Phreatobacter stygius: one gene and its partner. Each later gene encodes a partner of the first gene's protein in a complex. Links are inferred from orthologs where the notes say so. Each region holds a gene or a part of one and is shown on either strand. Other genes may lie near its edges. The genes, in order: pnp and E8M01_RS27730.

Evidence for each region.
Region 2: the proteins of pnp (region 1) and E8M01_RS27730 are in contact, whole or in part, in a cryo-EM structure (PDB 9QH0), measured with the Escherichia coli proteins. The link is inferred for Phreatobacter stygius from one-to-one orthologs.

Annotation. Positions count from the first base shown.
Region 1 is NZ_CP039690.1:3,011,426-3,022,848, reverse strand. The notes cover bases 2,651-5,582. They hold pnp (polyribonucleotide nucleotidyltransferase), read right to left. Parts: upstream 5,222-5,582; coding sequence 3,080-5,221; downstream 2,651-3,079. Other genes in these bases: rpsO (30S ribosomal protein S15), read right to left, coding at 5,475-5,582; E8M01_RS13985 (TMEM43 family protein), read right to left, coding at 2,651-2,844. In the rest of the region: E8M01_RS13995 (malonyl-CoA decarboxylase), read left to right, coding at 1-883; E8M01_RS13990 (lectin), read left to right, coding at 1,031-1,678; more of E8M01_RS13985, read right to left, coding at 1,726-2,650; more of rpsO, read right to left, coding at 5,583-5,744; E8M01_RS13970 (MmcB family DNA repair protein), read left to right, coding at 5,990-6,481; E8M01_RS13965 (ActR/PrrA/RegA family redox response regulator transcription factor), read right to left, coding at 6,489-7,061; E8M01_RS13960 (ActS/PrrB/RegB family redox-sensitive histidine kinase), read right to left, coding at 7,132-8,523; radical SAM family heme chaperone HemW, read right to left, coding at 8,601-9,782; E8M01_RS13950 (non-canonical purine NTP pyrophosphatase), read right to left, coding at 9,792-10,454; rph (ribonuclease PH), read right to left, coding at 10,451-11,164; heat-inducible transcriptional repressor HrcA, read left to right, coding at 11,314-11,423. UniProt on the Escherichia coli protein: Involved in mRNA degradation. Catalyzes the phosphorolysis of single-stranded polyribonucleotides processively in the 3'- to 5'-direction. Also involved, along with RNase II, in tRNA processing.
Region 2 is NZ_CP039690.1:5,869,131-5,881,193, forward strand. What follows is about bases 2,691-6,262. They hold E8M01_RS27730 (Rne/Rng family ribonuclease), read right to left. Parts: upstream 5,957-6,262; coding sequence 2,891-5,956; downstream 2,691-2,890. In the rest of the region: E8M01_RS27725 (vitamin B12-dependent ribonucleotide reductase), read right to left, coding at 1-2,073; E8M01_RS27735 (L,D-transpeptidase), read right to left, coding at 6,439-7,041; E8M01_RS27740 (N-acetylmuramoyl-L-alanine amidase), read left to right, coding at 7,514-8,872; E8M01_RS27745 (penicillin-binding protein 1A), read left to right, coding at 9,145-11,598; E8M01_RS27750 (solute carrier family 23 protein), read right to left, coding at 11,703-12,063. UniProt on the Escherichia coli protein: Endoribonuclease that plays a central role in RNA processing and decay. Required for the maturation of 5S and 16S rRNAs and the majority of tRNAs. Also involved in the degradation of most mRNAs.

The DNA of each region.
Region 1 (11,423 bases):
GGTGCTCGACAGCGATCTCGTCCACCTGTTCTCATCCTGGTTCAATCGCGGTTTCCTGGTGGTCCGGCGCATCGACTGGTCGACGCCGGCCAATATCCTGGAAAAGATCATCCGCTACGAGGCGGTCCACGCGATCAGGGACTGGGACGACCTGCGCCGCAGGCTGCAGCCGGAAGACCGGCGCTGCTATGCCTTCTTCCATCCCCAGCTCGACGACGAGCCGCTGATCTTCGTCGAGGTGGCGCTAACCACCGAAATCCCCGGCGCGATCGGGCCGCTGATCGCCGAAGGCGGCATGCCGGTGGCCGCCGACGAGGCCCGGGTGGCGGTGTTCTATTCGATCTCCAACTGCCAGGACGGGCTTGCCGGCATTTCCTTCGGCTCGTTCCTGATCAAGCAGGTGGTGGAGGAGCTGAAACGGGAGCTGCCGAAGCTCGCGACCTTCGTGACGCTGTCGCCGGTGCCGGGTTTCGCGCGCTGGCTGAAACAGGAGCGCGAGGCCGAACCCTCGGAGCTCGCGGCGGAAGACCGCGAGGCGCTGCAGCTCCTGGACAAGCCCGACTGGCGCGCCAACACCCTGGCCGCCGAATGGGTCGACCGGGTGCTGGCGCGCGCCGCCGCCCGCTATTTCGTCGCGGCCAAATCGCCGGGCGGGCGGCCGCTCGATCCGGTCGCCCGTTTCCATCTCGGCAATGGCGCCAGGCTCGAGCGGATCAATCCCGGCGCCGACCTGTCGGCCTCGGGCCTCAGGCAATCCCATGGCGTGATGGTCAACTATCTCTATGACCTGCCGCGGATCGAAGAGAACCACGAGGCCTATGCCGAGCGGCGCGCGGTGGTGACCAGCGCGGCGGTGAAAAAGCTCGCCGCAAGCAAGAGCTGACGGGCCGGCCGGGCACGGCCGGTTCCAATGCAACATGGTTACATGTCTCACCGACCTGTGTTTTGGCGGAAAAATCTTCTCTCCCTAGGGTTTAAGCGAAGCCGCGCGGCAAAGCGCGGCTCGTCATAACGACCCGGAGGAAGCCCCATGACCCGCTGCCAGACCAGCCTTCTCGCCGCTGCCGCAGCCCTTGCCCTGATGGGGGCGCCGGCGGTCGCCCAGCCCGCCAACATGACCTTCTTCATCACCTCTCAGGGACCCGGACGGGGCGCCGACCTCGGCGGGCTCGAAGGCGCCGACCGGCATTGCCAGGCGCTCGCCCAGGCCGCAGGGGCCGGAACCCGCACCTGGCGGGCCTATCTGTCGACGCAAGGGGCGGGCGCCGTGAATGCGCGCGACCGGATCGGCCGCGGCCCCTGGCAGAATGCCCGCGGCGCGGTCATCGCCAAGGACGTCGCCGAACTGCACGGCACCAACAATCTCAACAAGCAGACGGCGCTGACCGAAAAAGGCGAGCTGGTGAACGGCCGCGGCGACACGCCCAACATGCATGACATCCTGACCGGCTCGCAGACCGACGGCACCGCCTTTGCCGGCGCCGACGATCGCACCTGCGGCAACTGGACCAAGAGCGGCGAGGGCTCCGCCATGGTTGGCCATCATGACCGCCAGGGCCTGAACACCGAGCCGCCGGCGCTGTCGTGGAACACCTCCCATCCGTCGCGCGGCTGCGGCATCGACGCCTTGAAGGCGACCGGTGGCAACGGCCTGTTCTACTGCTTCGCGACGAATTGAGACCGCGACCGGCCGTCGGTTCGCTTCGTCCGGAAGCGGGCTGACGGTCAGGCCTGCTGTCCCGGGCCGCGATCGAGCCAGTGCAGGGTCAGCCAGACCATGACGGCGAGGCAGCCGGCCATGCCGAGCGCCAGCGCCCACCAGGTCAGGCCCATGACGAGGGCAAGGAGCATGGCCAGTCCCCAGACCGGCGCGGCGACCAGCAGCACCGGGATCATCAGGAGGATGCCGCCGATCTCATGGTCCCGACCGGTGAGATCGGCGCCCCAATAGATGACGACACAGCACCCCATGGCGACGAGGCCGAGCGCCAGAAGACGCATCGTCCAGCTCCAGTCATGGCCGACGGCGGCGCGCGCCTGGGCCGCGAAATAGCCGGCGTCGTGGACGCCGCCGGCCATCGTGACCGGCAATATCCGCGCCTCATCGGCCGAGACCGGCACCAGGCGGTCACCCTGCTGGCGCGCGATCAGGCTCACCGGGGCGGGGCCGGCGACCTCCAGGCTATAGGATATCGCGAGATCGCCGACCTCGGGCGCCGCGGGATCGACGGCCGAAACGATGCGTCCGCCGACCAGGCGCAGATCGTTCCGCCCGAGCCTGGCGGCCAGCGCCGGCAAGGCCCCGGCCGATACCGGCTGGCGGACGACAGGGGCAATGCGCTCGGCAAGCCGCGGGTCGAGCGGCAGGTCGCCGATCAGCATGCCCGGCGCGAGCATGGTCCGTGACATCAGCGGCATGGGCGGATTGCTGCGCCCGTCGGGCTTGCCGTCGATGCTCAGGAGCATGGTCGGATAACCGAAGCCGAGCCAGCGGGCCGCGATGGTCCGGCTGGCGGAATCGGCGCCGGTGAGGCGCATCCACTGGAACATCTCGACCTGGCGCGTCAGCTTGAGGCCGTCGGCCTGAAAGCCGGTGTCGGGATCGACCACCGGCGCCTGGGCCGTGACGATGCCGGTGACATGAACGAGGCGGCCGTCATGGGCCGGGTTCAGCCGTGCCGGATCGATCGAGACGATGCCGGCCGCGATCCGGTCGACACGGCGGCCGAGGCGCCGGTCGATATGTTGGCCAACCACCATGAGCAGGATCGCGGCGAGCACGCAGCCGGCGGCCAGGACATATTGGGTCGGCAACCGGTGCCCTGAAATCGCCGTGCTGGTCATCACCTAAAAAAACCGTCAGCTTGGCGGCAGCGGCGCTGCCATCCCCTTCAGTTTCAGCACGGCCATGTTTCCGCGGTCTTGCACCTCTTGAGAAATTGCGTTGCGTCGAAAGAAACGACCGGGCGAGCGCCTCGGCCGCATGGCCGATCCTGCCGGCGCCCAGCAAAAAGGGCGGCCTTTCGGCCGCCCTCCTTGAATTCATCCGTCGGCCAAAGAAGGCCTTTCAGCGCACCGCTCACTCGGCGGCGTCGCCCTCTTCCTTCTGCTTCTTCTCGAGGTCTTCGCCGGTCGTCTGGTCGACGATCTTCATCGACAGGCGGGTCTTGCCGCGATCGTCGAAGCCGAGCAGCTTCACCTTGACCTTGTCGCCTTCCTTGACCACGTCGGTCACCTTGCCGACCCGCTGATTGGCGAGCTGCGAGATGTGGACGAGGCCGTCACGCGAGCCGAAGAAGTTCACGAAGGCGCCGAAATCGACAACCTTGACGACGGTGCCGTCATAGATCTGGCCGAGCTCGGGCTCCTGGGTGATCGACTTGATCCAGTTGACCGCGGCGCGGATCGATTCGCCATTGGCCGACGCCACCTTCACGGTGCCGTCGTCCTCGATATTGATCTTGGCGCCGGTCTTCTCGACGATCTCGCGGATCACCTTGCCGCCGGTGCCGATCACTTCGCGGATCTTGTCGGTCGGGATCTTGAAGCTCTCGATGCGCGGCGCATGTTCGCCGAGCTCCGAACGGGCGGCGGTGAGCGCATTGGCCATCTCGCCCAGGATATGGGCGCGGCCGTCCTTGGCCTGGCCGAGGGCGACCTTCATGATCTCCTCGGTGATGCCGGCGATCTTGATGTCCATCTGGAGCGAGGTGATGCCCTCGGACGAACCGGCCACCTTGAAGTCCATGTCGCCGAGGTGATCCTCGTCGCCGAGGATGTCGGACAGCACCGCGAAGCGCTCGCCCTCGAGGATCAGGCCCATGGCGATACCGGCGATCGGACGCTTGATCGGCACGCCGGCGTCCATCAGCGCCAGCGAGGCGCCGCAGACGGTGGCCATCGACGAGGAACCGTTGGACTCGGTGACCTCGGAAACGACGCGGATGGTGTAGGGGAACTCGTGCTTCTCCGGCAGCATCGGACGCACCGCGCGCCAGGCAAGCTTGCCGTGGCCGACTTCGCGGCGGCCCGGACGGCCCATGCGGCCGGCTTCACCCACCGAATAGGGGGGGAAGTTGTAGTGCAGCAGGAAGTTTTCCTTGTAGGTGCCGTTGAGCGCGTCGATGAACTGCTCGTCTTCCGCGGTGCCGAGCGTGGTGACCACCAGTGCCTGGGTCTCGCCGCGGGTGAACACGGCCGAACCATGGGTGCGCGGCAGGATGCCGACTTCCGAGACGATCGGACGGACGGTCTTCAGGTCACGGCCGTCGATGCGCGAGCCGGTGTCGAGGATGTTCAGGCGAACGACCTTGGCTTCGAGCTCCTTGAACACGCCGGCAACCACCTGCTTGTCCAGCTTGCCTTCGGCGGCATCGCCGGCGAACTGGGCCAGCGCCGTCTTCTTGACTTCGCCGACCGCGGCATAACGGGCGGTCTTCTCGCGGATCGAATAGGCGGCGCGCAGGTCCTTCTCGACCAGCGCCAGCATGTCCTTCTCCAGCGCCGAATAGTCGGGCGGGGTGAAGTCGCGCGGTTCCTTGGCGGCCTTCTCGGCCAGCGCGATGATCGCGTTGATGACCGGCTGGAAATATTTGTGGCCGAACATGACGGCGCCGAGCATGACCTCTTCGGACAGCTCCTGGGCTTCCGATTCAACCATCAGCACGGCGTCGGCGGTGCCGGCGACGACCAGATCGAGCTTCGAATCCTTGATGTCGTCGACATAGGGGTTGAGCACGTATTCGCCGTCGATGTAACCGACGCGGGCGGCACCCACCGGGCCCATGAAGGGCACGCCGGACAGGGTCAACGCCGCGGAAGCGGCGACCATGGCGACGATGTCGGGATCGTTTTCCATGTCGTGCGAGAGCGTGGTGACGATCACCTGCGTCTCGTTCTTGTAGCCGTCGACGAACAGCGGCCGGATCGGCCGGTCGATCAGGCGCGACACCAGCGTCTCGCGCTCGGTCGGCTGGCCTTCACGCTTGAAATAGCCGCCGGGAATGCGACCGGCCGCGAAGTATTTTTCCTGATAGTTGACCGTCAGCGGGAAGAAGTCGATGCCGGCCTTCGGCTCGAAATTGGACACGACGGTGGCGAGCACGGTGGTCTCGCCATAGGTGGCGAGCACGGCGCCGTGCGCCTGGCGGGCGATCTTGCCGGTCTCGAGGACCAGCTTGCGACCACCCCAGGTGATCTCCTCGCGATGAATATCGAACATGGCTTTTTTCCTTTCTCGGACCTACGGACGGCAAATAGCCATGGGCAAGACGGCAAGAGGCTCGTATCGCGGCGTCACGCGCCCCGAGCCCCTTGCGATCCTGCCATGGCGATCGGTCTGTCCAGTGTGTGGCCTTGTCTAGCCAGGACCGCGACCCTGCGCGGCCTTCGGTGCGGAGGCTCCCGGGATGGGAAGGCCTCTCGAATGCGAAACGGCCCCGCCCGCTGTTCAAGCGGCAGGGCCGGTCCGGATGTCAGCGACGGATGCCGAGGCGCTCGATCAGCGCCTTGTAGCGCGGCTCGTCCTTGCGCTTCACATAGTCGAGAAGCGAACGGCGCTGCGAAACCATCTTCAGAAGACCACGGCGGGAATGGTTGTCCTTCACGTGGCTCTTGAAATGCTCGGTCAGATTGGTGATGCGCTCGGTGAGGATCGCAACCTGGACCTCAGGCGAACCAGTGTCGCCGGCCTTCAGGGCATATTCCTTGATGAGCTCGGCCTTACGGGCGTCAGAAACCGACATCGGTCAAATCCTTATTCATGAGTGTTGGTCTTGCGGCCGCGCCGGGATGTCGTCCAGCGTGGTCGAATGGCTCCGCGGGCAATGAACAGGGAATGAGCGCCGGTGCGGACCCGGTGGTACAGATCGTGCCACCGAAGGCGCGGCTTATACACGAAAACGGCGCAAAGGGAAGCGATACGGTGGTTCGCCCCCCGGGGACCGGCCGCAGGCTTCCACGCCGGGCCTGAATCGCCGCATGATGAGCCATGGACCGAAGCCCCTCCGCCACCCTGCCCCAGCCTCCCGTCGACGGCCGTCAGTCGGAACGGGCGCTGGCCATTGCCCGCGGCACGACCCGGCTGATGGCGGCGCTCGATTTCGCCGTGGTCGCCGAATTGCCCTTGCCGTCCGGCCGGCGCGCCGACCTGGTGGCGCTCAATCCGGCGGGAACGCTGTGGATCATCGAGGTCAAATCCTCGATCGATGATTTCCGCACCGATCGCAAATGGGGCGACTATCGCGCCCATGCCGACCGGGTGCTGTTTGCGGTCGCGCCGGATTTCCCGACCGCGATCCTGCCGGACGAGGCCGGCCTGATCCTGGCCGACGCCCATGGCGCCGAACTGCTGCGCGACGGCATCGCCACGCCGCTGGCGGCGGCAACCCGCAAGGCCATGCTGCTGCGCTTCGCCCGCGCCGCCGCCGGCCGGCTGACCCTGCTGCACGACCCGCTGGCGCGCGGCAATTGGGACCTGTGAGGCCGGATCAGCGCGGCGCGCGCTTGGCCAGGATGCGCTGCAGGGTGCGCCGGTGCATGCCGAGCCGGCGGGCGGTCTCGGAGACGTTGCGGCTGCACAGCTCATAAACCCGCTGGATATGTTCCCAGCGCACCCGGTCGGCCGACATCGGGTTTTCCGGCAGGTCGCTCATCGGCCGCGCCACCGCCAGAAGGGCTGCGAACACGTCGTCGGCGTCGGCGGGCTTGGCCAGATAGTCGACGGCGCCAAGCTTCACCGCGTTCACCGCGGTGGCGATATTGCCATAGCCGGTCAGGATGACGCCGCGCGCGTCGGGGCGCGCCGTCTTCAAGGCCGAGATGACATCGAGGCCGTTGCCGTCGCCGAGCCGCATGTCGACCACGGCGAAGGCCGGCGGGCGCGCCGCGACCACGGCCAGGCCCTGGGCCACGCTTTCGGCCGGCGTGACCGCGAAGCCGCGGGCCTCCATGGCCCGGCACAAGCGCTGCAGGAATGGCTTGTCGTCATCGACGACCAGGAGCGAGCGATCCGCCGGCAATTCGACCGATGCCGTGTGAGTGGCGGATTCATTCTCGAGCATGTGATGCACCTCCGGTCGGCGATTTCGGCACCAGTGCCGTCTTCCTTATCTAGGATGTCGGCGGCGCCACTCAAGTCTCGGTCTGCGCCGGCTGCACCGGAACGGCCCTGGGCGCCGGACCGGAGAGGCCGTCGCGGAAGGCCGCGCGCGGCCAGACCACCTCGACGATGGCGCCGGTTTCGGGCGCCGTCCTGTTGCGGAAGGTGATACGCGCGCCGGACCGTTCCAGCAATGTCTTGGCGATGAACACGCCGAGCCCCATGCCCGACGGCTCCTCGCCGATCTGCTCCTCGTCCGCCGCGCGCCGGCTGCGGCCCTTGCCGCGCCGGGTGAGATAGGGCTCGCCAATGCGGTCGACGATATCGGGCGGGAAGCCCGGGCCGTCGTCGGCAATGATGACGGCCACCTGGCTATTGTCCCAATGCGCCTTGATCGCCACCGACGAGCGGGCGAAATCGACGGCGTTTTCGACAATATTGCCGAGCCCGTAGAGCACCGCCGGGTTGCGCTGGATCACCGGGCCGCCCTCGCGGTTCTCAGGCAGGTCGACGGTGATGGCGACGTCGAAGAAACGGTGTGGCTGGACCACCTCCTCGATCAGCTGGGCCAGCGGCATGGTGTCGAACGGCGCGTCGCCGCCCGACAGGCTCTTCAGTTTGGCCAGAATCTCGCGGCAGCGTTTGACCTGCTCGCCGAGCAGCGCCATGTCCTCGCCGATCGGCCCGTCCTTGGGCAATTCGCCGGCGAGCTCCTTGGTGACCAGCGCAATGGTCGCGAGCGGCGTGCCGAGTTCATGCGCGGCGGCGGCGGCCAGGCCGTCGAGCTGCGACAGGTGCAGCTCGCGCGCCAGCACCAGTTCGGTGGCGGCGAGCGCGTCGGTGAACTGGCGCGATTCCTCGGCGACCTGCCAGGCATAGAGCCCGATGAAGGAAATGCAGAGCACCAGCGCCGCCCAGACGCCGAAGAGGTAGAGCGTCGGCAGACGCAGGTCGTCGCGCCATTCCCACGGCAGCGGCAAATGCACGAAGGCGACGACACTGGCGCAAGCCACCGCCAGGACGCCGATCGACAGGGTCATGCGCGGCGGCAGCGAGGTGGCCGAGATCAGCACCGGGGCGAGGAACAGGAAGGCAAAGGGATTTTCCAAGCCGCCGGTGAGGAACAACAGGAAGGCCAGCTGCAGGATGTCCCAGGCGAGCGACGCGCCGGCTTCCGGCGCGTCCAGCCGGTGATTGGCCGGATAACGCAGCCGGAGCGAAATGTTGAGCCAGGCCGAGGCGCCGACCGCGATCAGGCACCATTCGATCGGCAGCGAGGAATCAAGACCCCAGAATACCGTGAAGATCGCCGCGGTCTGGCCGGCGAGCGCGAACCAGCGCAGCCGGATCAGCGTCTCCAGCCGGACGCTGCGCCGCCAGGTGGTGGTTTCAGTCAGCAGGTTGAGCCTGAGATTCATCCGCATCGGCGGAACCTAGGCCGCATGGGCTGGAAAAGCCATGCGGCGCGACGGCGCCCAAACCGAGCCGAGCCGAAGACGGCTCACATCGCGAGATCGGCGACCACGGCGTCGAGCACCGGGAAACCCGCCGGGGTCACCTTGAGGCGATCGCCGGGCAGGCGCGCCAGGAAACCTTCGCCCTCCAGGAAGGCAATGCGCTCGGGATCCAGCACGCGGCCGGACAGGGCCTCATAGCGCTTCAGGTCAATGCCTTCGGCGAGCCTCAGGCCCATGACCAGGAATTCGTCCGCGGTCTCTTCCTGGACCAGCCGCTCCTCGGCAATGACGCCGGAACCCTGGGCCTCGACCAGGCCGAGCCAGGTTTCCGGATGCTTTTCGGTTGATGTCGCGACCCGGCCGTTGCCAAGCGTCAGCCGGCCATGGGCGCCGGGCCCGACGCCGGCGAAATCGCCCGAACGCCAATAGATCATGTTGTGCCGGCACTCGGCGCCGGGGCGGGCGTGGTTGGAAATCTCATAGGCCGGCAGCCCGGCCTCGCTGCAAATCTGCTGGGTCAGGTCGTAAAGAACCCGGCCCATTTCGGCGTCCGGGACCTTCAGCTTGCCGGCGCGGTGCAGGGCCTCGAACACCGTGCCGGGCTCAATGGTGAGCTGGTAGAGCGAGAGATGTTCGGCGGCTTCCGCAATGGCCCGCCGGAGCTCGGCCTCCCAGGCCTGAGGGGTCTGGTCGGTGCGGGCATAGATGAGATCGAAGGAATAGCGGTCGAAATGCCGGCGCGCGACGTCGACAGCGCGCAGCGCCTCGTCGACCGAATGCATCCGGCCGAGACTTTTCAGGTCGGCATCGTCGAGCGCCTGGACGCCGAGCGAGACCCGGTTGACGCCGGCGGCGCGAAAACCCTTGAAGCGCTCGGCCTCGACGCTGGTCGGATTGGCCTCCAGCGTCACCTCGCAATCGGCACCGACGGTCCAGAGCCTGGCGATCTCGTCGAGCACGGCGCCAACCGTTGCCGGCAACATCAGCGAGGGCGTGCCGCCACCGAGGAAGATCGACGACACGCGGCGGCCGGGCACACGCGCGGCGGTCGTCCTCAATTCGCGGGCAAACGCCGCAACGAAGCGCTCCTGGTCGGGCGCGACATGGCGGACATGGCTGTTGAAATCGCAATAGGGACATTTCGAGGCGCAGAACGGCCAATGGACATAGACCCCGAATCCGGGATCGTCCGTGCCGCCGCCGCCGGGAGGTCGAAATGTCGTCATGGCCCGTATCTAGGCCTTTCCGGCCAGGTTTTGAAGCGGCGGCAGGACCGTTTCGGCGAGCCGCATGAAGGCGCGGGCGCGGTGCGACAGGCCCTGGCCATGGGGCGGCAGGCCATGTTTGGCTTCCGGCCCGATCTCGCCGAAGGTCAGTGCCAGGCCGTCGGGCACAAACATCGGGTCGTAACCGAAACCTTGCGCGCCGCGCGGCGGCCAGGCCAGCGTGCCGAACACCCGTCCCTCGAAGATCGCCTCTTCGCCGTCGGGCCAGGTCAGCGACAGGGCCGAAACGAAATGGGCCCGGGCGCCGGCGGTGGCGACGCCGCGCAAGGCCAGCTCGCGATCGACGCGGGCCATGGCGGCGGCGAAGTCGCGCGGGTTGCCGGCCCAGTCGGCGGTGAACAGGCCGGGGGCGCCGTCGAGCGCGTCGATGGCCAGGCCGGAATCATCGGCAACCGCCGGCAATCCGGTGGCGGCGGTGGCGGCGCGCGCCTTGATGGCGGCGTTCTCGGCATAAAGCGTGCCGATCTCGGCGGGCTCGGGCAGGCCGAGCTCGCCGGCGGAGACCAGCTCGATGCCATGCGGGCCCATCAGGTCGCGGAATTCGGCGAGCTTGCCCTTGTTGTGGGTGGCAACCACCAGCCGGGTGCCGGCGCTGAGCTTGCGGCCGGTCACGCGACCGCCGTCTTCTGCAGGTCGACCAGCTTGGTGCAGCCGGTCTTGGCGAGCGCCAGGAGCTGCAGCAGCTCGGCTTCCGAGAACGGCGTCTTCTCGGCGGTGCCCTGGATCTCGACAATGCCGCCGGCGCCGGTCAGCACGAAATTCGCGTCGGTATCGGCTTCCGAATCCTCGGCATAGTCGAGGTCGAGCACCGGCGTCCCCTTGTAGATACCGCAGGAAATGGCGGCGATATGGTCCTTCAGCGGGTTCGCCTTGACCATGTCGCGGGCCTTCATCCAGGCGATGCAATCATGCAGCGCCACCCAGGCGCCGGTGATCGCGGCGGTGCGCGTGCCGCCATCAGCCTGGATCACGTCGCAGTCGATGGTGATCTGCCGTTCGCCCAGCGCCGGCAGGTCGACCACCGTGCGCAGCGCCCGGCCGATCAGCCGCTGGATCTCCATGGTGCGGCCGGACGGCTTGCCGGCGGTCGATTCCCGGCGCGTGCGCTCCAGCGTCGCGCGCGGCAGCATGGAATATTCCGCGGTCACCCAGCCGCGACCCTGGCCGCGCAGCCAGGATGGCGGCTTTTCTTCCAGGCTCGCGGTGCACAGCACATGGGTATTGCCGAATTTCACGAAACAGGAGCCTTCGGCATAGCGGGCAACCGCGCGTTCGAGCGAGACGGGGCGCAGCGCGTCGGGCGCGCGTTTGGAGGGACGCATGGCGGGTTCCTGGTCAAATGATTGCGGTTCTTACGGCGAGCCGGGCCGAAGAACAAGAACGAGCCCACCGGCAGGGCCGAGCCGTGATAGGCTTCGAGGCTTGATCAGGCGGCCCCCACGGCCCAAATTCGCCGCTTGGAGGTCCAGCCTTGTCCGCCGAAACCCCGCGTTCCCAAGCCACCCTGTCCGCGCTCGCCCAGCTCGACGAGCGTTCGCGCGAGATTTTCCGGCAGATCGTCGAAAGCTATCTGGCCACCGG
Region 2 (12,063 bases), 2.9 Mb from region 1 along the record:
GGTGTCGCAATCCATCACCAGGCCGATCGTGCCGGTCGGCGCGATCACCGAGACCTGGGCATTGCGATAGCCGTTGATTTCGCCGAGCGCCAGCGCATCGTCCCAGGCCTTCTTGGCGCGGGCGACGATTTCCGGATCCGGGCAATTGGCGTGGTCGAGCGCCACCGGGTTGACCGCCAGGCTCTCGTAACCCGCGGTCTCGCCATGGGCGGCGCGGCGATGGTTGCGGATGACCCGGAGCATGTGCTCGCGGTTCGGCGCATAACCGGGGAAGGTGCCGAGTTCGCCGGCCATTTCGGCCGAGGTCTTGTAGGCGATGCCGGTCATGACCGCGGTCAGCGCGCCGGCGAGCGCGCGGCCCCGGTCGCTGTCATAGGGAATGCCCATGGTCATCAACAGGCCGCCGATATTGGCGTAACCCAGGCCGAGGGTGCGGTATTCGTAGGACAATTCGGCGATCTGGCGCGACGGGAATTGCGCCATCAGCACCGAGATCTCGAGCACCACCGACCACAGCCGGCAGAGATGCTCGTAGCCGTCGATGTCGAACTGCTTGGCCTTGGCATCGTAGAACTGCAACAGGTTGGCAGACGCCAGATTGCAGGCGGTGTCGTCGAGGAACATATATTCCGAGCACGGGTTCGACGCGCGGATCGGGCCGGCGGCGGGGCAGGTGTGCCAGTCGTTCATCGTGGTGTTGAAATGCAGCCCCGGGTCGGCGGAGGCCCAGGCGGCGTGGCCGATCTTTTCCCAGAGGTCGCGGGCCTTCAGCGTCTTGATCGGCTTGCCGGTGATGCGCGCCGTCAGGTTCCAGTCGCCATCGGTCTCCACGGCGCGCAGGAAGTCGTCCTTCAGCGACACCGAATTGTTGGAGTTCTGGCCGGCCACCGTCAGGTAGGCATCCGAATCCCAGTCGGTGTCATAGGTCGGGAAATCGATATCGGTATAGCCCTGGCGGGCGAACTGGATCACCCGCTTGATGTAATTGTCGGGCACCATCGACTTGCGGGCGGCCTTGATCTCGCGCTTCAGCGCCGGGTTCATCGCCGGGTCGAAACAGCCGTCCAGGCGCTCGCCATCGGCGCCTTCGCAATTGACGCAGGCCTTCATGATGGCCTTGAGGTGCTTGGCATTGATCTTCGAGCCAGTGACCAGGCTCGCGACCTTCTGCTCCTCGATCACCTTCCAGTCGATATAGGCCTCGATATCAGGGTGATCGACGTCGACCACCACCATCTTGGCGGCGCGGCGCGTGGTGCCGCCCGACTTGATCGCGCCGGCGGCCCGGTCGCCGATCTTCAGGAAGCTCATCAGGCCGGACGAACGGCCGCCACCGGCGAGCTTTTCGCCTTCGCCGCGCAGATAGGAGAAGTTGGAGCCGGTGCCCGAGCCATATTTGAACAGGCGCGCCTCGCGCACCCACAGGTCCATGATGCCGCCCTCGTTGACGAGGTCGTCGGCGACCGACTGGATGAAACAGGCATGCGGCTGCGGATGCTCGTAAGCCGACTTGGACTTGGTCAGCTTGCCGGTTTCGAAATCGACGTAATAGTGGCCCTGGCCGGGGCCGTCGATGCCATAGGCCCAGTGCAGGCCGGTGTTGAACCATTGCGGCGAATTGGGCGCCACCATCTGCAGGGCGAGCATGTAGCGCAGTTCATCGAAGAAAGCCTGGGCATCGGCTTCCGCTTCGAAATAGCCGCCCTTCCAGCCCCAATAGGTCCAGGTGCCGGCCAGCCGGTCGAACACCTGGGTCGACGAGGTCTCGCCGGTCCAGCGTTCCTTCTCCGGCAGTTCCTTCATGGCCTTCTCGTCGGGGGCCGAGCGCCACAGCCAGGACGGGACCGAATTTTCCTCGACCTTCTTCATGCGCGCCGGCACGCCGGCCTTGCGGAAGTATTTCTGCGCGAGAATGTCGGCCGCAACCTGGCTCCAGGCCTCGGGCACCGAGATGTCGGCCTGCCGGAACACGATCGAACCGTCCGGATTGCGGATCTCGGACGTGGCCGCACGGAACGCGATGTCTGCATAGGGCGACTGGCCCGCCTTGGTGTATCGCCGTTCGATGCGCATCGTCTTCGTCCTTCATGTCCTGGCCGGGAATTGTGCTCCCGAGCCGCCCCGCGGTCCATGCCCTGGACCTGCGTCGGTCCGGTTCTGCCGGACCCTTTTGCCGCCTTCACCCACCATCCCCGCTCTCCACAGGGGAGAACCGGTCCGCTGGTTAACTCTTGTCGCGCTTGGCGCGTTCCCGGACGGTGTCGCGGCGACACTTCGCCGCCCGCGGGCAGCGCTCCGGCAAGGGAACGCGCCATCGGATGGCAAAGACTCCTCCCGCCACGCGGCGCTGGCGCGCGACGTTAGCCTGGAAACCGTCTGGGGATTTGGTGCGGCGAGAACTTTGAACAGACCCGCCGAACCGAACTCCAAGGTAAGCGGCATGCCTTCATGTCGTCAAGATATAGGGGCTATGGGTAAACAGACCCCTAAATATGGTGTCGGGCGGTCAAATTTTAAGGGGGGAGCTGGCACCAGCGAGCCAAGTGTCGGAGATTCCGAGGAGATTCGCCAAGGAAAAATTCACCAACCCTTCGCCGGCTCTCCACAGTCATGTGCGGAACCGCGGGAGATATTCCCAACATCGCGTGGGGGGTGGCGAAGTGTGGCTGGATTGTGACAGCTCTGCGGCGGCCGTTTCGCCTTTTGTTCGCGCTGACGCAGCGGCACGGAATCATCTGACGGGACCGGGCAGGGCGGGAATCGGTTCCAGTTGATTCCGCTGGCCGATTCCGGCCGTCGATTCGAACCGGCTGGACCGCCTGTGGGACAAACGAAAACGGCCGGAGGTGCCCCCGGCCGTTCGTTGTTCTCAGCGAGCCTCGCGGAGGGCTCAGCCCTCGGCCTTGCGGTTCCACCAGCCGGCGCGCCGGGGCGCGGCCGGGGTCGCCGATTGCACGATCTCGACCGGTTCCGGGTCGGGCGTACGACGGCGTTTCACTGGCTCCTCGACAGCCGCCGGTGCCACCGACATGGCCACCGGCGCCACGACTGGCGCGACAACCGGCGCGGCCATGGGCGGCAGGGCCGGCGGCGTCGGCGGGGCTGCCACAGGGGCTTCGGCAGGAGTTTCGACAGAGGCTTGGGCCAGCGGTTCCGGCGCGGGCGTGCGCCGGCGCCTCGCCGGGGGGGCCGCCGCCGGCTCAGCCTGAACCACGGTGTCGGCGGGAACGGCCGCTGCCTCGGCAGCGACATCGGCTGCCGGTGTCCGGCGGCGGCGCGCCGGTTTCGCCGGCGCCGGAGCGGCTTCGGCCGGGGCCGCTTCCGCAGTCGCCGCGCCTTCGGCTGCCTCGCTCGCGGCCAGTTCTTCAGCCGCGGCAGCCTTGCCACGACGGGGCCGGCCGCGCCGTCCGGCATGTTTCGGTTCGGCCTCGGCGGCCGGTTCCGCGGTCACGACCGGAGCCTCGACGACGGCAGGTTCGCCGACCTCGTCCGCGCCCGTCTCGGCGCCAGCTTCGGTCCCGGCCTCGGTCTCGCCTTCGGCCACGAAGCCCGGTTCGTCCTCGCGCCGGTTGCGGCGCCCGCCACGACGGCCGCGCCGGCGGCGGCGGCCTTCGCTGCTCGCATCGTCGGTGGCGGCACCTTCCAGCGCCTGATCCTCGGCGCCGGCCTCATCATCGCCGTCCTCGGCGTCGTCGGCATCGAGATCGTCGTTCGCCTGGCCCGCGACATGCGGCCGCTCGGCGCCGAATTCATCGCGTCCGCCGTCTTCGCGGCCTTCGCCGCCACGGCCGCGCCGCCGCCGGCGCCGGCGCTTACGCCGCTTTTCGCCGTCTTCGGTCTCGGCACGCTGCTCACCACGCGGCTCGCGCGGCTCGCGCGGCTCGGCGCTGGTCTGCACCTCGGCCTCGGCCTCGTCGTCCTCTTCGATCTCGTCGTCGATCAGATCGTCCGGGTCGACCGGCAGCGGCGCGATCACCGGCGGCCGGTAGGCGGTCTCATGGGTATGGACCTGCGCGCCCTTTTCGATGGCGAACATGTGCTGGCCGCTGACCGTCTCGTCGGCGGTGATGTCGACGCTGACGCGGAACCGGCTCTCCAGTTCGTGCAGGTGGGCGCGCTTGTTGTTGAGCACATAGAGCGCCACCGCGGTGCGGGTGCGCACGACGACGTCATACATGGCCGAGCGCAGCAATTGCTCCTCGACCGACCGCAGCAGGTGCAGCGCAACCGAGGAGACCGAGCGGACATGGCCGGTGCCGCCGCAGGTGGCGCAGACCTCGGTCGAGCTTTCAAGCACGCCGGTGCGGATGCGCTGGCGGCTCATTTCCAGGAGGCCGAAATGCGAGATGCGGCCAACCTGGATCCGCGCCCGGTCGTTCTTCAGCGCATCCTTCATGCGCTTCTCGACCGCCCGGTTGTTGCGGTTCTCGTCCATGTCGATGAAGTCGACGACGATCAGGCCGGCAAGGTCGCGCAGCCTGAGCTGGCGCGCCACCTCGTCGGCGGCCTCCGCATTGGTGCGCAGCGCCGTGTCCTCGATATTGTGCTCGCGGGTCGAGCGGCCCGAGTTCACGTCGATGGCGACTAGGGCTTCGGTCGGGTTGATGACGATATAGCCGCCGGATTTCAGCTGCACGGTGTTGGAGAACATCGCGTCGAGCTGGGCTTCGACGCCCGAGCGGGCGAACAGCGGCTGCGGCTCGCGATAAGACTTCACGTTCTTGGCATGGCTCGGCATGAGCATGCGCATGAAGTCCTTGGCTTCCTTGTAGCCTTCCTCGCCGGCGACCAGGACCTCTTCGATGTCCTTGTTGTAGAGATCGCGGATCGAGCGCTTGATCAGCGAGCCTTCTTCATAGACCAGCGTCGGCGCATTCGACTTCAAGGTCACCTCGCGCACCGTCTCCCACATGCGCAGGAGATATTCGAAGTCGCGCTTGACTTCGGTCTTGGTGCGGTTGGCGCCGGCGGTGCGCAGGATGACGCCCATGCCGTCCGGCACTTCCAGGTCGCCGGCGATCGACTTCAGGCGCTTGCGGTCGGCGGCATTGGTGATCTTGCGCGAAATGCCGCCGCCGCGCGCGGTGTTCGGCATCAGCACGGAATAGCGGCCGGCGAGCGACAGATAGGTGGTCAGCGCCGCGCCCTTGTTGCCGCGCTCTTCCTTGACGACCTGCACCAGCATGACCTGCCGGCGCTTGATCACCTCCTGGATCTTGTACTGCTTGCGCGGCCGGAAGGTGCGGTCGGGCATGTCCTCATAGGCGTCGCCCGCGCCGACCGATTCGACCACGTCCTCTTCGGCCGGTGCCTCCTCGACATGGCCGTTGCCGCGTTCGTCGCCGTCGCCGTCACCGTTCTCTTCGGTGTCGCGGCTCTCGGAGCGCGGCTCGTCGCCGCCGTCGTCGTTCTGCCGGTCGTCGCGGTCGTCGTCTTGCCGGTCGCGGCCGTCGTCCTGCGCCTCGTCATGGCCTTCGGCGCCGGCCTCGTCCTCGTCGGTCTCGGCGTCACCGGTCACTGCGTCCGAGGTCTTGGCTTCGGCGGCCTCGTTGCGCGGGCGCGGACCGCCGCGCCGCCGGCGGCGCCTGCCGCCATCGCGGCCGCCGTCCTTGGCCCCGCGGCCGCCACGTTCGCTCCGGCCGCCTTCCTCGTCGTCGTCGTCACGATGCGAGCGGGCTTCTTCCGCCAGCAGCGCTTCGCGGTCGGCGACCGGGATCTGGTAATAGTCGGGATGGATTTCCGAGAAGGCGAGGAAGCCGTGCCGGTTGCCGCCATATTCGATGAAGGCAGCCTGCAGCGAGGGTTCGACCCGCGTTACCTTGGCGAGATAGATATTGCCGCGCAGCTGTTTGCGTGACTGGCTTTCGAAGTCGAATTCCTCGACACGATTACCACGGACCACCACGACCCGGGTTTCTTCCGGGTGGGCGGCGTCGATGAGCATCTTGTTGGCCATCGGATGAGCTCTTGAAGTTTACGGCGGCCGCGAGCGCCGGCCCGGTCGGGCCCCGCTCTGCAGAAAGTGCCAGGGCGGCGCCGTGAAGGCGCCGGCGCACGGCCGTCATTGCGGTGGAAGGGGAGGGTGCAAGCCTGGTCGCAATGCCGACGGCGGGGCCAGCGGATGAGCAGGCGATCATCAGATCTCCCGTCCGCCTGTAACCCGGCTGTGCCGTCGATCCCGACATGGGCGAGACCCTTTCGAAGTGCGACGCGGCCCCGGACGGGGCGCGGCTAAGGGTGACATGGCAGCGGCTCGCCGAAGACGGCGCCACGCGTGCGGGGGTCAGGGAGCGCTCGGATCGGGGCCACGGAATGAAACCTTCGGCTGCCTTCGATCGACACGCCGCTCCATACCCGCATGACCGTGTCATGACCTATGTAGCGGCGGAAGTGCGACCTTGGCAAGCGTAGCCGTCGTACAAACCGTGGCGCGGTCCGTCAGGCCATGACCACCACGGGCGTGCCGATCCGCGCGCGGTCGTGCAGATCGATAATGTCGTGGTTGAACAAGCGGATGCAGCCGGACGACACGGCCTGGCCGATCGACGAGGGCACGTTGGTCCCGTGCAGGCGGTACATGGTGTCCCGGCTGCCGCGATAGAGGTAGAGCGCGCGGGCGCCGAGCGGGTTGGCGATGCCGCCGGCCATGCCGCCGGCATAACGCGCGTTGCGCTGGTCATAGGCGATCATGTTGGCGGTCGGCGTCCAGTTCGGCCACGAGCCCTTGCGGCCGACCGCGGCGCGGCCGTGCCAGAGCGCGCCCTGGCGGCCGACGCCGACGCCGTAGCGGATCGCCCTGCCATTGCCGAGCACGTAATAGAGATGCCGCTCGCTCGGCCTGACCACGATGGTGCCGGCGACCTCGCGTGTCGCATAGGCGACTTCCTGGCGCAGGAAGCGCGGGTCGACATTGGAGGTGTCCATGGCCGGCAAGGTGACACCGGCATCCTGGCGCCCGGCATAGGAGCCGATCGGGCCGCCGCCGGTGACGCAGCCGGCGAGCACGGCGGGCGAGGCCAGGAGGAACAGGCGGCGCGACATCGCTCCGGCATTGGCGCTGACATCGGTGCTGTCGCGGGCACCGGCATCGGCAAGGGCCTTGTCGCCGGGAGCGGCATTCTCTGCGTGGTGGCTCATTGTCTTTGGCGCTCGGTGATGAGGGTGAATCGTCGGAATTAAGCGTGCCCAGTCATTGGCTTGGCTGGTGTTCACGAAGTCGTGAACGGGCCTTGGCCGGTCACCTTCATGGCCGTTCTGTGGCCAAATTCCCACACATTCGGGTCCGTGCCCGGCATTCGGCGTCCAAGCCGCCGGACGGCCGCGCGGAGGCGGCCGGAGCTTCCCCGGCAGGGAAGGGCGACGGTCTGTTTCGTGTCTTTCCGGCAACGCTTCCGGGCCGGCTGTCCGGGGATGCTTAACGGGCAGTTAACCCGGGAGGCCCTATGGGTTATCCCATCTCCTGGCGGTCCTTGCTGGTTGTCCTGGCGCCGCCTCGTCCGACCTTCGAGGGGCCATGGCCGGTTCCCGTTTTCTTGGCGCTCTGTTGGCCGCGACGCTGTTCGCGGGCGAAGCTCTGCGTGCCGAGACCAGCGAGCCGGTTTCGACCGGCGCGATTGCTTCGACCGCCGCGCGCGACGGCGGGGCCGGCGAGGCGCGGGCGCATGCGGCACGGACGATCTTGCCGGCGGTGGTCTCGGGCGCCCACATCACCGGCGATGGCGGCCGCACCAGGCTGTCGTTCGAGCTCACCCGCAATATCGAGATCAGGGCTTTCGCGCTCGCCGATCCCTACCGGGTGATCATCGATCTCGACGAGGTCAATTTCCAGATCGGCAACCAGCGGGCGCATTCCGGCGCGCGTTCCACCGCGCAGACCGCCGGCACCGGCGCGCGCGGCCTGATCCAGGCCTTCCGTTACGGCCTGTTCGCCCCCAGCAAGTCACGGGTGGTGGTCGATCTGACCGGGCCGGCGCTGATCGAGCGCGCCCACCTGGTCGAGGGCCGCGACGGCGCGCCGCCGCAGGTCGTGCTCGAGCTCGTGCGCACCGACGCCGACGGCTTTCGGCGCGCCCAGAACGAGCGGGCGACCTCCAATCTCGCCCGCCGGGGCGATCGCGAGGGCTTCGGCCCGCGTGTCTCGACCCGCACCGCGGCGCCCGATGGTCCGCCGGTGGTGATCATCGATCCCGGCCATGGCGGCATCGATCCGGGCGCGGTGGCGGCCTCGGGCGAAGAGGAGAAGACCATCATCCTCGATTTCGCCCGGGTGCTGCGCGACAAGCTCAACGCCACCGGACGCTACCGGGTGGTGATGACCCGCGACCGCGACATCTTCATTCCGCTCGGCGACCGGGTGCGGATCGCGCGCGAGCACAATGGTGCGCTGTTCGTCTCGATCCATGCCGATTCGATCAGTGGCGCCCAGGACAACGCCCGCGGCGTCACCGTCTACACCCTGTCGGACCGGGCTTCCGACGCCGATTCGGCCAGGCTCGCCGAGCGCGAGAACAAGGCCGACGCCATTGCCGGCCTCGACCTGTCGGACGAGCCCTCCGAGATCGCCGACATCCTGATCGACCTGACGCGCCGCGAAACGCGCATGTTCTCGGCCAATTTCGCCCGCACGCTCGCCGGCGAAATGCGCCACGCCACCCGCATGCATCGCCTGCCTCTGCGTTCGGCCGGCTTCCAGGTGCTGCGTGCCCACGACATCCCCTCGGTTCTGGTCGAGCTCGGCTTCGTCTCCAGCGCCAAGGATGTGGAAATGCTCACCTCGGCGATCTGGCGCCAGCGGACCGCCGATTCGGTCACCAAGGCGATCGACCAGTTCTTTGCCGGCCGGGCGGTGGCGCGCCCAGCCGCGCAGAGATAAATCCAGAAAGCGCGGCGACCGCGCAGCGCCGATCCAGAGTAGCGCGGCGGGACGAGTATCGCTAAAGAGGCGCGGTCACGTCCGGGTCACATCCGCGCCACAGTCGCGGGGCATCGGTCGGCCGGAAGCCCCGCAGCGGCATTCGCGCCTGTCAGGGGCGAGGCGACGTGGTATGATTTGAGGCAGTCAGGACAGGGCACCCCCGGCCCCGGTTCCTTCGCGGCGGTACCACGGGGACGAGAGGCGCTGCCCGTCGGGCACGAAATGACCGGATGAAACTTATTCTCCGATTCTTCGGCTGGGCGTTCGGCCTTGGCACGGTGGCCTTCCTCATCGGCGCGGCCGGCGTGGCGGTCTATATCCTGACCGTGACGAAGGAGTTGCCGGACTACAACACCCTGCGCAATTACGAGCCGCCGATCATGAGCCGCGTCCACGCCGCGGACGGCCAGCTGATGGCCGAATATGCCCGCGAGCGCCGGCTCTATCTGCCGATCCAGGCCGTGCCGAAACTGGTGGTGCAGGCCTTCCTGGCGGCGGAAGACAAGAATTTCTACTCCCATAACGGCATCGACGTGATGGGCATCGCGCGCGCCGCGCTGACCAATTTCAACAATCGCGGTTCGGGTCGCCGGCCGCAGGGCGCCTCCACCATCACCCAGCAGGTGGCGAAGAACTTCCTCCTGTCCGGCGAGCAGACGGTCGATCGCAAGATCCGCGAAGCGCTGATCGCCATGCGCATGGAATCGGCCTTCTCCAAGGACCAGATCCTCGAGCTCTATCTGAACGAGATCTATCTCGGCTTCGTCCTGCCCGGCTACGGCGCCTATGGTATCGCCGCCGCCGCGCTGGTCTATTTCGACAAGTCGGTGCACGAGCTCACCCTGGCCGAGGCCGCCTATCTCGCGGCGCTGCCGAAGAGCCCGACCCAGCTGCATCCGTTCCGCAACCGCGACCGCGCCATCGAGCGGCGCAACTATGTCATCGGCCGCATGGTCGAGGACGGCGTCGTCTCGACCGAAGAGGGCGAGCGCGTCAAGCGGTCGCCTTTGACCATCAATCCGCGCTCGCCGCGCCAGCAGACCTTCGCCGCCGACTATTTCGCCGAAGAAGTCCGGCGCGAGATGGCTGATCGCTTCGGCGAGAAGAAGCTCCTGGAAGGCGGCCTGTCGATCCGCACCACGCTCGATCCGAAGCTGCAGGTCGCGGCCCGCCAGATCCTGACCAACGGCCTCATCCGTTATGACGAAGCCCGCGGTTTCCGCGGTCCGGTCACCCGCATCGAGGACACCCGCGGCGACTGGGGCATCAAGCTCGCCGAAATCCGCGCCGTCAGCGATGTCGGCTGGAAGCTCGCCGTGGTGCTCGATTCCCAGGCCGACAATGCCCGCATTGGCCTCCAGCCCGGCCGCGACCAGGCTGGCGTGGTCGTGCCGGGCCGGCAGATCGGCCTGGTGACCGCCGATGGTGTCCGCTGGACCCGGCGCGCGGTCAATCGCGCGCTCAATCCGGGCGATGTCGTCTATGTCGAGCCGATCGCCGGGCGTGACGGCCAGTTCCGCCTGCGCCAGGTGCCGGAGGTTTCCGGCGGCCTGGTCGCCATGGACCCCTATACCGGCCGCGTGCTGGCCATGGTCGGCGGCTTCTCCTTCGATCAGAGCCAGTTCAACCGCGCGACGCAGGCGCGGCGCCAGCCGGGCTCCTCGTTCAAGCCGTTCGTTTATGCGGCGGCCCTCGACAACGGCTACACGCCGTCCACCGTCGTGCTGGACGCGCCGTTCGAACTCGCCCAGTCCGACGGTTCGGTCTGGCGTCCGGAAAACTATTCCGGCCGGTTCTACGGGCCGCAGACCCTGCGCTTCGGCATTGAAATGTCGCGCAACGTGATGACGGTCCGGCTCGCCAATGACGTCGGCATGCCGCTGATTGCCGAATATGCCAAGCGTTTCGGCATTTACGACGACATGCAGCCGGTGCTCTCGATGGCGCTGGGCGCGGGCGAAACCACGCTGATGCGCATGGTGGCGGGCTATTCGATGTTCGCCAATGGTGGCCGGCGTATCCGCGCGACCTTGATCGACCGCATCCAGGACCGCACCGGCCAGACCATTTTCCGCCATGACGACCGCCAGTGCCAGGGCTGCACCGCCGAGCGCTGGACCCGCCAGGACGAGCCGATCCTGATCGACCGCCGCGAGCAGGTGCTGGACCCGATGACCGCCTATCAGATCACCTCGATGATGGAGGGCGTGGTTCTGCGCGGCACCGGCACCGCCGTGCGTGAGCTCGGCAAGCCGATCGCCGGCAAGACCGGCACCACCAACGAGGAAAAGGATGCCTGGTTCGTCGGCTTCTCGCCCGATCTCGCCGTCGGCATCTATATTGGCTACGACACGCCGAAGCCGATGGGCCATGGCTCCACCGGCGGCGTCATGGCGGCGCCGATCTTCCGCGACTTCATGCGCGTCGCGCTCGCCGACCGGCCGGCCGTGCCGTTCCGCGTGCCGACCGGCATCAAGCTGATCCGCATCGACCCGAAATCGGGCCTGCGCGCCGGCTCGGGTTCGGGCAACGCCATTCTCGAAGCGTTCAAGCCGGGCACCGCGCCGCCCGATTCCTATCAGCTGATCAACCCCGGCGATGCGCTCGCCAGCGGCGGCCCGCGACGCGGACCTTCGTCCGAGACCAACAGGGCGATCTCGACCGGCACCGGCGGCTTGTATTGAGGACGCAACGGGGAACGTAACCCTCTCCCGCAAGCGGGCGAGGGTTTACGCGCATCAACCCTCGCCCGCGTCTGCGCGGGAGAGGGTTATGTTCCGCTGCCCCCTCACTCCGCCTTCGGCTCGCGCAGCAGGTGGTAGAGGATGATGCAGCCGAAGGTCGCCGTGCCGATGCCGTCGAGCGTGAAGCCGGCCAGCGTCAGCTTGAAATTGCCGGCGCCCAGCACCAGCGCCACCGCCACGGTGATCAGGTTGCGCGCGTTGGAGAAATCGACCTTGTTCTCCACCCAGATGCGGCCGGCGGTGGCGGCGATCAGGCCGAACACCACGATCGACAGGCCGCCCAGCACCGGTCCCGGAATGGTCAGGATCAGCGCGCCGAACTTCGGCGAAAAGCCGAGCAGGATGGCGATCAGGGCGGCTGCGACGAACATCAAGGTCGAGAAGATCCGGGTGACCGCCATCACC